One region of the Cupriavidus sp. 30B13 genome, then DNA from elsewhere that is predicted to be linked to it. Evidence: predicted binding sites of a transcription regulator. Region 1 holds the regulator's gene; the other holds the start of a gene.

Region 1 (4,816 bases):
CCCTTCTTGCCGGTGGCGTCCTTGTTGCAGGCCTTCATCTTTTCCTGCTGGCTGTTGCCGGCCGCCGCCGCGGGCTTATTGGACAGGCAGTCCTTCATGAACGCCTTGCGGTCGTCGCCTTTCTTGCCGGAGGCCTGCGTGTTGCAGGCCTTCATCTTGTCCTGCTGGGTGTTGCCGGCCGCGGGCGCTGCGGGGGCCGGGGCGTTCTGGGCAAACGCCACGCTGGCGAACAGCGGGGCTACCAGCGCGCACATCGCGATCATCTTTTTCATGCTTGCTCTCCTGGCTGTGGAAAACTTCATGGCTGCCCGCCTGTCGGCGCGGCAACTCTCGGTGGGCTCGATGCCCATTACAGCACAAACGGCCCATGTTCCCAAGGCGTTGACGGCCCGGGCGTGCAAGCAATGTAAGCAAATGAAAAGCGGCGCCGGCGCGTGCCGTCAGAGCAGCCGGCCCTGCCCGCGCGAGGCGACGTCGGCCTGCATCGCGGCGCGCTGCCGGTCCATGAAGTCGCGCAGCGTGTCGATGCCGCGCAGGCGCAGGATGGTGTTGCGCACGGCGGCCTCGACCAGTACGGCGAGGTTGCGGCCGGCCGCCACCTGGATCTTGACCATGTGGATCGGCAGGCCGAGCACGTCGAGGTACTGGGAGTCGAGTGGCAGGCGCTCGAATTCGCCGTCGTTGCGGCGCACGAGCTGCACCACCAGCTTCATCTTCATTTTCCGGCGCACCGCGGTTTCGCCGAAGATGGTCTTGATGTCGAGCAGGCCAAGCCCGCGCACCTCGAGCAGGTTCTGCAGCAGCGGCGGGCAGCGGCCCTCGATGAAGTCCGGTCCCAGGCGCACGAAGTCCACCGCGTCGTCGGCCACCAGGCCATGGCCGCGCGAGATCAGCTCCAGGCCGAGCTCGCTCTTGCCCAGGCCGGACTCGCCCATGATCAGCACGCCCATGCCGAGGATGTCGAGGAACACGCCGTGCATGGTCACGCGCGGCGCGGAAATGCGCGAGAGATAGAGCCGCAGGTGGTCGATCACCGCGGCCGAGGACACCGGCGTGGTGAACAGCGGCGTGGACGAGCGGGTGCAGCGCAGTTCGAGATCGGGCGGCGGCTCCATGCCGTCGGCGATCACCAGGAACGGCGGCTCGAGCAGGATCAGCTCGCCCATCTGGCGTTTGCGCATCTCGTCGTCGAGGCGCTGGTAGTAGGTGATCTCGGGTTTGCCGAGTACCTGGATCCGGTTCGGGTGGATCAGGTTCAAGTGCCCGACGAGGTCGGCGGCGGAGGTGGCTTCGCGCGCGAAATCGACGTCGAAGGCCCGGTCTGCGCCTTCCAGCCCCGCAACCCAGGAGAGCTTGATATCGGCTGCGTTGTCGTCGAAGATCGACTGCGAGGTGACGCCAGTGAGTTCCATGCGGCTACTTTCGGGGGGACGGCTTTCAGGCCGGGGAGGCGGCCGCCCTGTGTGCCGGGCGGCGGCTCCCCCGGCGGGTCAGGGATGCCATTGCGTCAGCAACTGGTGCACGGCATCGGAAGTGGGCAGGGTGGAGAGTCCTTCGCGCATTTCGCGGTCGGACAGCAGCTGGGCGATTTCGGAGAGGATCTCCAGGTGTTGCTGGGTGGCCTGCTCGGGGACCAGCAGGAAGATCAGCAGCGAAACCGGCTTGCCGTCGGGCGACTCGAACGGGATCGGCTCGGCCAGGCGCATGAAGCCGGCCAGCGGCTGCTTCAGGCCCTTGATGCGGCCGTGCGGGATGGCCACGCCGGCACCGAGGCCGGTCGAGCCCAGCGATTCGCGGGCGAACAGGTTGTCGGTCACGATGGCGCGCGCTACGCCATGGTTGTTCTCGAAGAGGAGCCCGGCCTGTTCGAACACCCGCTTCTTGCTGGTGACGCTGACGTCGAGGGTGATGTTGCCGGGTGGCAGCAATTTAGCCAAACGATTCATGTGGAATGCGCAGGTTTTTCTAGTAAGCAGGCCCGGGGCCAGGAGAGGGCCGCACCAGGCAAAAGGGGATGGAAAGGCTTGTGCCGGCATGTATCGGCCGGTGCCCGCAATGTCACCGGTTGTCCCATGCCGGTGTCGGGCGTCTGGCCATTATAGAGCAGGCCTGCCCCCGCCTTGTGCATCGCAATAGCCCGTGCGCGGAAGCGGTGCCGCGCGCATGCCAAGAATAACCGCGCTGTCGTTCATGTATTGCACAGCATACACCGGCTGCAGGGCGTTGCGGAATCCCCCTGCATCATTCCGCCCGGGCCGCCGCGGCGCAAAAGCGGGCAGGAACGCGGACGCAAAAACGGGCGCAAAAAAGCCGCGCAACGGGCGCGGCTTGTTCCGGTTTCAAGGGACTGACTCCGGCGACCCCCTTGGCGGGCCGCCAGGCACGGTCATTGCTGCATCTGCGATGCCGCCATCTGGTACTTGACCGCCTCGCGGTCGTGGCTCTGCACGCGATCCTTGTGGCGAATCACCTGCCGGTCGAGCTTGTCGACCAGTGCGTCGATTGCGGCATACAGGTCTTCGTGATGCGCTTCGACAAAGATGTCCTTGCCCTTGAGATGTAGATTGATTTCCGCATACTGCCGCCGGTCCTTTTCTTTTGTATTGTCGACAGAGAGCAGCACACTTACGCCAATGACTTGATCGAAATGCCTGACGATACGCTCCAGTTTCGTTTCCACGTACTCACGCAGTGCAGGCGTGATGTCCAAGTGGTGTCCACTGATCTTGAAGTTCATAGCGTTTCTCCTTCTGAAAGAGCCACACCAGGCAGGCGGTGCGGCTCGGCTACAAAGTCTTGCGGAGATTGACGGCAGGGATTTTCAGCGCTTCGCGGTACTTGGCCACGGTTCGTCGGGCCACCACGAAGCCTTGCTCGCCGAGCAGTTCGGCGATCCTGCTGTCCGACAGGGGGTTCCTGGGGTCTTCGGCTCCTATGAGTTGCTTGATCAACGCCCTGATTGCCGTTGACGAGGCCGCGCCGCCGGTTTCCGTGGATACGTGACTGCCGAAGAAGTACTTCAGCTCGAAAGTCCCCATCGGCGTTGCCATGTATTTATTGGTTGTCACCCGGGAGATGGTGGACTCGTGTAAACCCAGTGTATCGGCAATCTCCCGCAAAACCAAGGGGCGCATCGCAATTTCCCCGTGGGTGAAGAAGTTCTTTTGACGTTCGACAATCGCTTGTGCGACGCGCAATATGGTGTCGAAGCGCTGCTGGATATTCTTGATCAGCCAGCGCGCTTCCTGCAGCTTTTGCTGCAGTCCGGCCGCGCCGGAGTCGCCTTTTGCGCCGCGCAAGATCTGCGCGTACATGTCGTTGATGCGTAGCCGCGGCATCACATCCGGGTTGAGCTGCGCGATCCAGCCGCCGCCTATTTTCCGCACGAATACATCGGGCACCACGAAGTCCGCTTCCGGGCGGCTGTAGGCGTGCCCGGGATAGGGCGCGAGCGAGCGGATCAGTTCGTGGGCGGCCTTGAGATCGGCCTCGTCCACCTGCAGTGCCTTCTTCAGGCGCGTGTAGTCGCGCACCGCCAGCAGTTCGAGGTGGCTGGTGACGATGGTCAGGGCCAGTTCGCGCTGGGGATGCTTGAGCCGGCGCAACTGCAGCGCGAGGCACTCGGCAGCGTTGCGCGCGCCCACGCCGGCGGGGTCGAAGCTCTGCAGCAGGGTGAGGATGGCCTGCACCTCGTCGATCTCGAACTCGAGTTCCTCGGGCAGTTCGCTGCAGATTTCCTCGAGCGATGCGCTCAGGTAGCCGTCGTCGTCCAGCGACTCGACCAGGAAGATCGCCAGGCCCTTGTCGCGCATGGAGATCTTCAGCGGGGCGAGCTGCTCCATCAGGTGCTCGCGCAGCGTGGGCTCGGCGTCGCGCAACTGCATCGGGGTCTTCTCGTCCTCGTCGCCCTGCGGGCGGCGCGCGAAGTCGTCCAGGCTCCAGTCGTTGCCGTAGTCCTCGCCGCTGTCGGAATAGCTGTCGTCGCCCTCCGGGGCGCCGTCGGCGCGGTTCTCGCTGGTGCCCTGGCCGTCGGCGGGCGCCGGTGCGGGCGCGCTCTGCAGGTTCACCGAGCCGTCGGCGGCCACGCGCAGCGGGCTTTCGATCCAGTCGTTCTCGCGTTCGAGCAGGGGATTCTCGGTCAGGGCCTGTTCCACTTCCTGCTGCAGTTCGAGCGTGGACAGTTGCAGCAGCCGGATCGACTGCTGGAGTTGCGGCGTAAGCGCGAGATGTTGCGAGAGGCGGAGCTGTAGCGACGGTTTCATGCGACCATTTTATGCCCAACTTCCGTGCCGGTGGAACGGAAATTGCTATCGCTGGCGCCGCCGTGATCGTCTGCAGGACGACAGGCGGCATAAAAGCCGCTCCGGGGGACGCCCCCGCACCGCTTACATGCGGAAGTTCTCGCCCAGGTAGACCTTGCGCACCGATTCGTTGGCGATGATGTCCTCCGGCTGGCCGGACGCCAGCACGGTGCCTTCGCTGATGATATACGCGTGGTCGCAGATGCCCAGTGTCTCGCGCACGTTGTGATCGGTGATCAGCACGCCGATGTTGCGCGCCTTGAGGAAGCTGACGATGCGCTGGATCTCGCCCACCGCGATCGGGTCCACGCCGGCGAACGGTTCGTCGAGCAGGATGAAGCGCGGCGCCGACGCCAGCGCGCGCGCGATTTCCACGCGGCGGCGCTCGCCGCCCGACAGCGACAGCGCCGGGTTGTCGCGCAGGTGGGCGATCTGCAGGTCGTCCAGCAAGGTGTCCAGGCGCCGCTCGATCTCGGCCTTGGCGAGCGGCTTGCCGTCGTGGATCTGCAGTTCGA
Region 2 (4,816 bases), on a different replicon from region 1:
CCGCGTTGGTCACGGCGTTGCCCACCTGGCTCACCACGCTGCCGGTGCTGGCCACCGTGGTGCCGAGCGGGTTGGCGGCATTGGGGATGTTGCCCAGCCCGTCCTGCACGCCCGTGCCCAGCGTGCTCACCGCCGCGCCGAGCGAGCCGACCACGCCGCCCAGGCCATTCTTCGATTCGGTGGAGAGGATCGGCAGGTTGGTGTTCTTGATCTGCGTGCCGAGGTCGCTCACGACATTGCCGGTGGTGGTCACCACGTTGCCGACCTGCTTGACGACTTGGCTGGTCGGCGTCAGCGCGGCGGGCGTGGTACCGCCGCCATTGTCGCCACCGTTATTGCCACCGTTATTGCCTCCGTTGTTGCCGCCATTGTTCCCACCGTTGTTCCCGCCGTTATTGCCGCCGTTATTGCCGCCGTTATTGCCGCCGTTGTTGCCTCCGTTATTCCCGCCGTTGTTTCCGCCGCCCGCGCCGGCGTTGTTGCCCGCGCCGCTGCCGGTGTCCATCGAAGTCGTACCGCTGCCGCTGGCGCAGCCGCCGAGTGCCAGCAGGGTGCCGAGCAGGGCGGTGACGATGACCTGTTGAGTACGCATGACCTTTTTCCTTTTTTCCCGTCGTTTAAATCACGGGGCGCTTTGGCTCGCCGTGTTGGCACTCCATTGCGCAAAGGGTGTGCCAGAGCGTGCCGGCATGCCCGCGCGGTGCCCTCCGGAATCTCTCCAGGCCTTGCCACGCATGGGTTTGGCGAGGATGAGACATGGCCGGAAAAGGACCAGACATGGACGCCGTGCGAGGCCTTCCCGCGTTACGCGTTACGTAACGCGGCGGCCCGCGCGAGGAACAACGCCGGCCTGCGGGCGCCGCGCGGAAAAACGAAGGGATGCCGGCGCGGGAAACATCGCGAGGGAACACGTTACGTAGCACGTAACACGCTGCGGCCGCGCGGCCGCAACGCCCCGGCGCGTGGCGCGCTGCCTGCCGGCGGCGCGCCGAGCCGCATGCCGCAACGGTTTGCGGCGGCCCACGCGGCTGCCCCGCGGCGCCGGCCCGAGGTGTGCCGCGCGGGTGGCACGCAGCTTGCGGTAATGGCATCCGACAAGCACCGCGCATCGCGCAGCAACGACGCCGGGCGCCGTGAGCATCGTCCCCGAGCCAATCAGAAAGCCGTTCGCAGAACAACCGCCAGAACAACCTTCCACGAGGAAGACCAGGAGATTCCCATGAAAGCGCAATACGCCCCGATGTCGGCCGTGACTCTTGCCTGTGCTGCCGCACTCATGCTGCTGGCCGGCTGTTCCTCCGGCGGGTCCGGCAGCGGCGCCAGCCCCGCCGCACCGACCACGCCCACGGTGCCCACCACCCCGACCACGCCCGCCAGCACGGACACCACGCCCACGGCGAAGGTCACCGAAGGCGTGGGCAACACGGTCATCGCCGCGGGCAACGCGGTGAGCGATATCGGCAAGCAGATCCAGAACGCGCCGCTGCCGTTGGTGCCGGAGGCCACGCGCAACAGTCTCGGCGGCGTGGTGGTGAATGCCGGCGACACGGTCGGCGCGCTTGGCGTGGGCGTGCGCGACGGGCTGGGCAAGATGGGCGCGGTTGCGGACCCGCTCGGCGTGACGGTGGCGAGCACCGGCAACGTCGTGCAGAAGGCGGGCGTCACGGTATCGAGCGCGGGCGACCTGGTGAGCAGCCTGGGCACCGGCCCGCTTGCGCCGCTGGGTGCGGTGACCACGCCGGTGGGCGGGCTGGTCAACCAGGTCGGCGGCGTGGTGACGATGGCCGGCGGCACGCTCGGCCAGGCCCTGTCGACCGGTCCCGTCGCGCAGGTGACGGGCAGCGTGAGCAAGGCCATCGTGCCGCTGACCACGCAGCTCACCGACGCCACGCAGATGGCCGGCGGCGCTACCGGCGTCGGCGGCCCGCTCAGCAACCTGCTGGCCACGCTCGGCAACTCGGTGGCCAGCGGTGGCAGCCTGATCACCAATACCCACGCACCGATCGTGTCCAGCCTCGGCGGTGTCGTGACCGAAGCCGGCAAGACCGTTGCCGCGGCCGGCGGCGTCGTCAACGGCCCCGGCTCCGGCGGCGCTGCCAACCCGCTCGGCGGCTTGCTCAACCTGCCGGGCCTCGGCGGGGCTGCCGGTGGCGGCAGCGGCAATCCGCTCGGCGGCCTGCTCGGCAACCTCCCGATCGTCGGCCAGGTGGCCGGCGGCTCCGGCGGCGGCAACGGCGCCGCGGGTGCCCTCGCGCCGGTGACCGGCCTGCTTGCGCCTGTCACCGGATTGCTTGGCGGCCTGCGCAATACGGCAACGGGCGCTACCGGAAATACCGGAACCGGCGGCGCTTTGCCCGGTTTGCCGAATTTGCTCGGCGGCCTGACTTCACACTGATAAAAGTTTTATTTAATTCTGTCTTTACGGTGCGCAGTCGTCCTTACCCCGCGGCTGCGCATCCTTTTACACCATGGCGCCGGAACGGCTCACCCGAACGGGTGTGGCATCCGGCGCAATTAGTGGTTCCGCTCTTTAAAAACCGGCTGTTTTCAAACGGGCGTCAGCCATTAAGCTGAGACAACTATAACTCCAAGGGGGGGTATGGTTGATACATGGCTTTGATCTATAAATTCTCTCACCAGTGTTACTGCTCGATACTAGCCAGGCCACGAGAGCCCGGCGGCGTCGGAGGGGTAAGCGGACGCTGGGTAACGATATAAACAATACGGAGTGACATCATGAAAAAGGCTTTGGCGCGCTTCATCAGGGACGAACGGGGTGCTACCGCAATTGAGTACGGGTTGATTGTGGGGTTGATTTCATTGGCACTCGTCGTCTCAGCAGGCCAACTCGGCACCGATATCGGTCAACTCTTTACTCGTTTGAGTAACAAAGTCACTTCTATTCTTGCCACAGGCGGGAACGGGTAGCTAAGTGATCGGCGTAATTGCCGTGCTGTTCTGCGCGGCGACGATCTGGTCCGACTTAGCTTTCCGGAAAGTACCCAATGCTGTGCTGGCTGCCACCCTTGTGGCCGTCGGCTTGGTGTTGCTGTTCGGGCACGTTCCGGATTCCGGCCTACTGTCACACCTGCTCGGCTTCGTACTCGGATTTCTTGTCATGCTGCCCGTCTACGCACTTGGGATGATGGGCGCAGGTGACGTCAAGTTTTTCGCAGTGACAGGCCTCATCACCGGCCCATTAGGGCTGGTGACGGTGTGGGTGGTTGGTAACGTGCTGGCTTTGGTGCATGCCTTGGCGGTACGTGTCCAAGCCACTGCAGGCTGGGCCATATGGCGAGACCATGTCATGAATCTACTGCAACTGCCAGTCGGTGCGAAGACACTTAGCTCGACTCGGCGGACCGCCGGAGCACGCGGGATTCCCTATGCCGCTTATCTTGCGATCGGCCTGCTGATCTGGATGGTGTCGGGAAGGTAGTCGCCGTGCGGATGGCGGTTACTTGGCCGCCGCCATGCGTTCGCGCCACCGGTCGGCGCAAAAAGTAAAAGACAACCGGGTGAAGTATGTTATTGCGGGGAATCTACGCCGAACCGACGCGGTCTTCCGGTGCGGCAGCGCTCGAATTCGCCATCCTGTTGCCTATACTGTTGGCGATAGTGATGGGTATCGTCTATTTCGGCATGGTGCTGGCCTTGCAGCAGATGCTCACGCTGGCGGCCGAGGAAGGCGCGCGAGCGGCCCTGCGTTATCCAAGCGGTGCCGCCGGCAACAATGCAGCGGCGACGCAGTCATTGAGAGTGGGGGCGGCTTCTGCAACAGCACTTGCCATGTTGCCCACATCGATTCGCAACTCTATTTCCACATCCGACATTGCAAAAGTGATCTCCTGCGCCAATCCAGGGGGATCGGTTTGCGTCAGGGTCACCTTGAATCTGCCTTCCAATTCCATTCTTCCGGTAATGCCGGGGGTGCCCATCCCCGCCACGCTTACCGGCAGTGCGACGGTGCAACTATCGCCTGACACATGAATGCGAATATGAACTCAATACATACATGGCGCCCCCTAACGGCATCGCGTGCCGGTTCGCAGTGGAGTAGCGCTTCATTTACGTCAACCAGAGACCCCACATGACCAGCAAACAGATTCGCGTGCTCGCCATCGCGCTGCTCGTCCTCGCGGCGCTGCTGGCGTTGCTGGCATGGCGCGTGGCGCGCACGCCGGCCAAGCCGGCCGAGCCGGTGGCCGCCACCGCCGAGCTGCATCCCGTGGTGGTCACCGTCAAGCCGATCGAAGCAGGCAAGCCCGTTCCCGCGGACGCGCTCAAGGTGGAGCAGTTGCCGATCAACCCGGCCGGCGCCTACACCGACGTGGCGCGCGTGGCCGGGCAGATTCCGCTGGTCGGCATCGGCGCGAACGTGCCCGTGCTCGAAAGCCAGTTGCTCGCCGGCCTCGCTTCGCAGGTAAAGGAGGGCGAGCGCGCGGTGGCCGTCGCCGTCGATGAGGTGATCGGCGTGGGCAACCAGGTGCAGCCCGGCGACTTCGTCGACGTGTTCGCGGTGTTCCGCCGCGATGGCCAGGAAATCGACGGCAGCCAGGCGCGCATGCTGCTGGCGCGCCTGCGCGTGCTGGCCTACGGCGCGGGCACCGTGGTCGAGGCTGCCAAGCCCGCGCCGGATCAGATGATGACGCGCCGCGAGGGCGCCAAGACCGCCGTGCTGGCGGTGCCCGTGGCCGACGTCGGCAAGCTGGCGCTGGGGCAGCAGACCGGGCGCCTGCTGCTGGCGCTGCGCAATCCGGAAGACGGCAGCGTGCCGACCGAGAACCTGTTCTCCGAGCCGCCGTCCATGCTGCAG

Evidence for each region. Region 1 encodes sigma-54, which starts transcription at its own class of promoters, with help from an activator protein. Its sites were predicted from a motif close to TGGCANGNAANCTGCTTT; they were not measured.
Region 2: ACKI2N_RS33815 (collagen-like triple helix repeat-containing protein) is a predicted target of sigma-54. The motif match lies at 1,066-1,083, and genes of this name have one in related genera.

What each region holds. Positions count from the first base shown of each region.
Region 1 is NZ_CP188223.1:680,445-685,260, forward strand. Features, by position in the region: gene ACKI2N_RS03275 (PsiF family protein) at 1-272, opposite strand, end outside; gene hprK (HPr(Ser) kinase/phosphatase) at 441-1,412, opposite strand; gene ACKI2N_RS03285 (PTS sugar transporter subunit IIA) at 1,491-1,946, opposite strand; gene hpf (ribosome hibernation-promoting factor, HPF/YfiA family) at 2,387-2,737, opposite strand; gene ACKI2N_RS03295 (RNA polymerase factor sigma-54) at 2,787-4,262, opposite strand; gene lptB (LPS export ABC transporter ATP-binding protein) at 4,386-4,816, opposite strand, start outside.
Region 2 is NZ_CP188224.1:3,301,242-3,306,057, reverse strand. Features, by position in the region: gene ACKI2N_RS33820 (collagen-like triple helix repeat-containing protein) at 1-592, opposite strand, end outside; gene ACKI2N_RS33815 (collagen-like triple helix repeat-containing protein) at 1,220-2,395, shown strand; gene ACKI2N_RS33810 (Flp family type IVb pilin) at 2,737-2,928, shown strand; gene ACKI2N_RS33805 (A24 family peptidase) at 2,933-3,439, shown strand; gene ACKI2N_RS33800 (TadE/TadG family type IV pilus assembly protein) at 3,526-3,990, shown strand; gene cpaB (Flp pilus assembly protein CpaB) at 4,091-4,816, shown strand, end outside.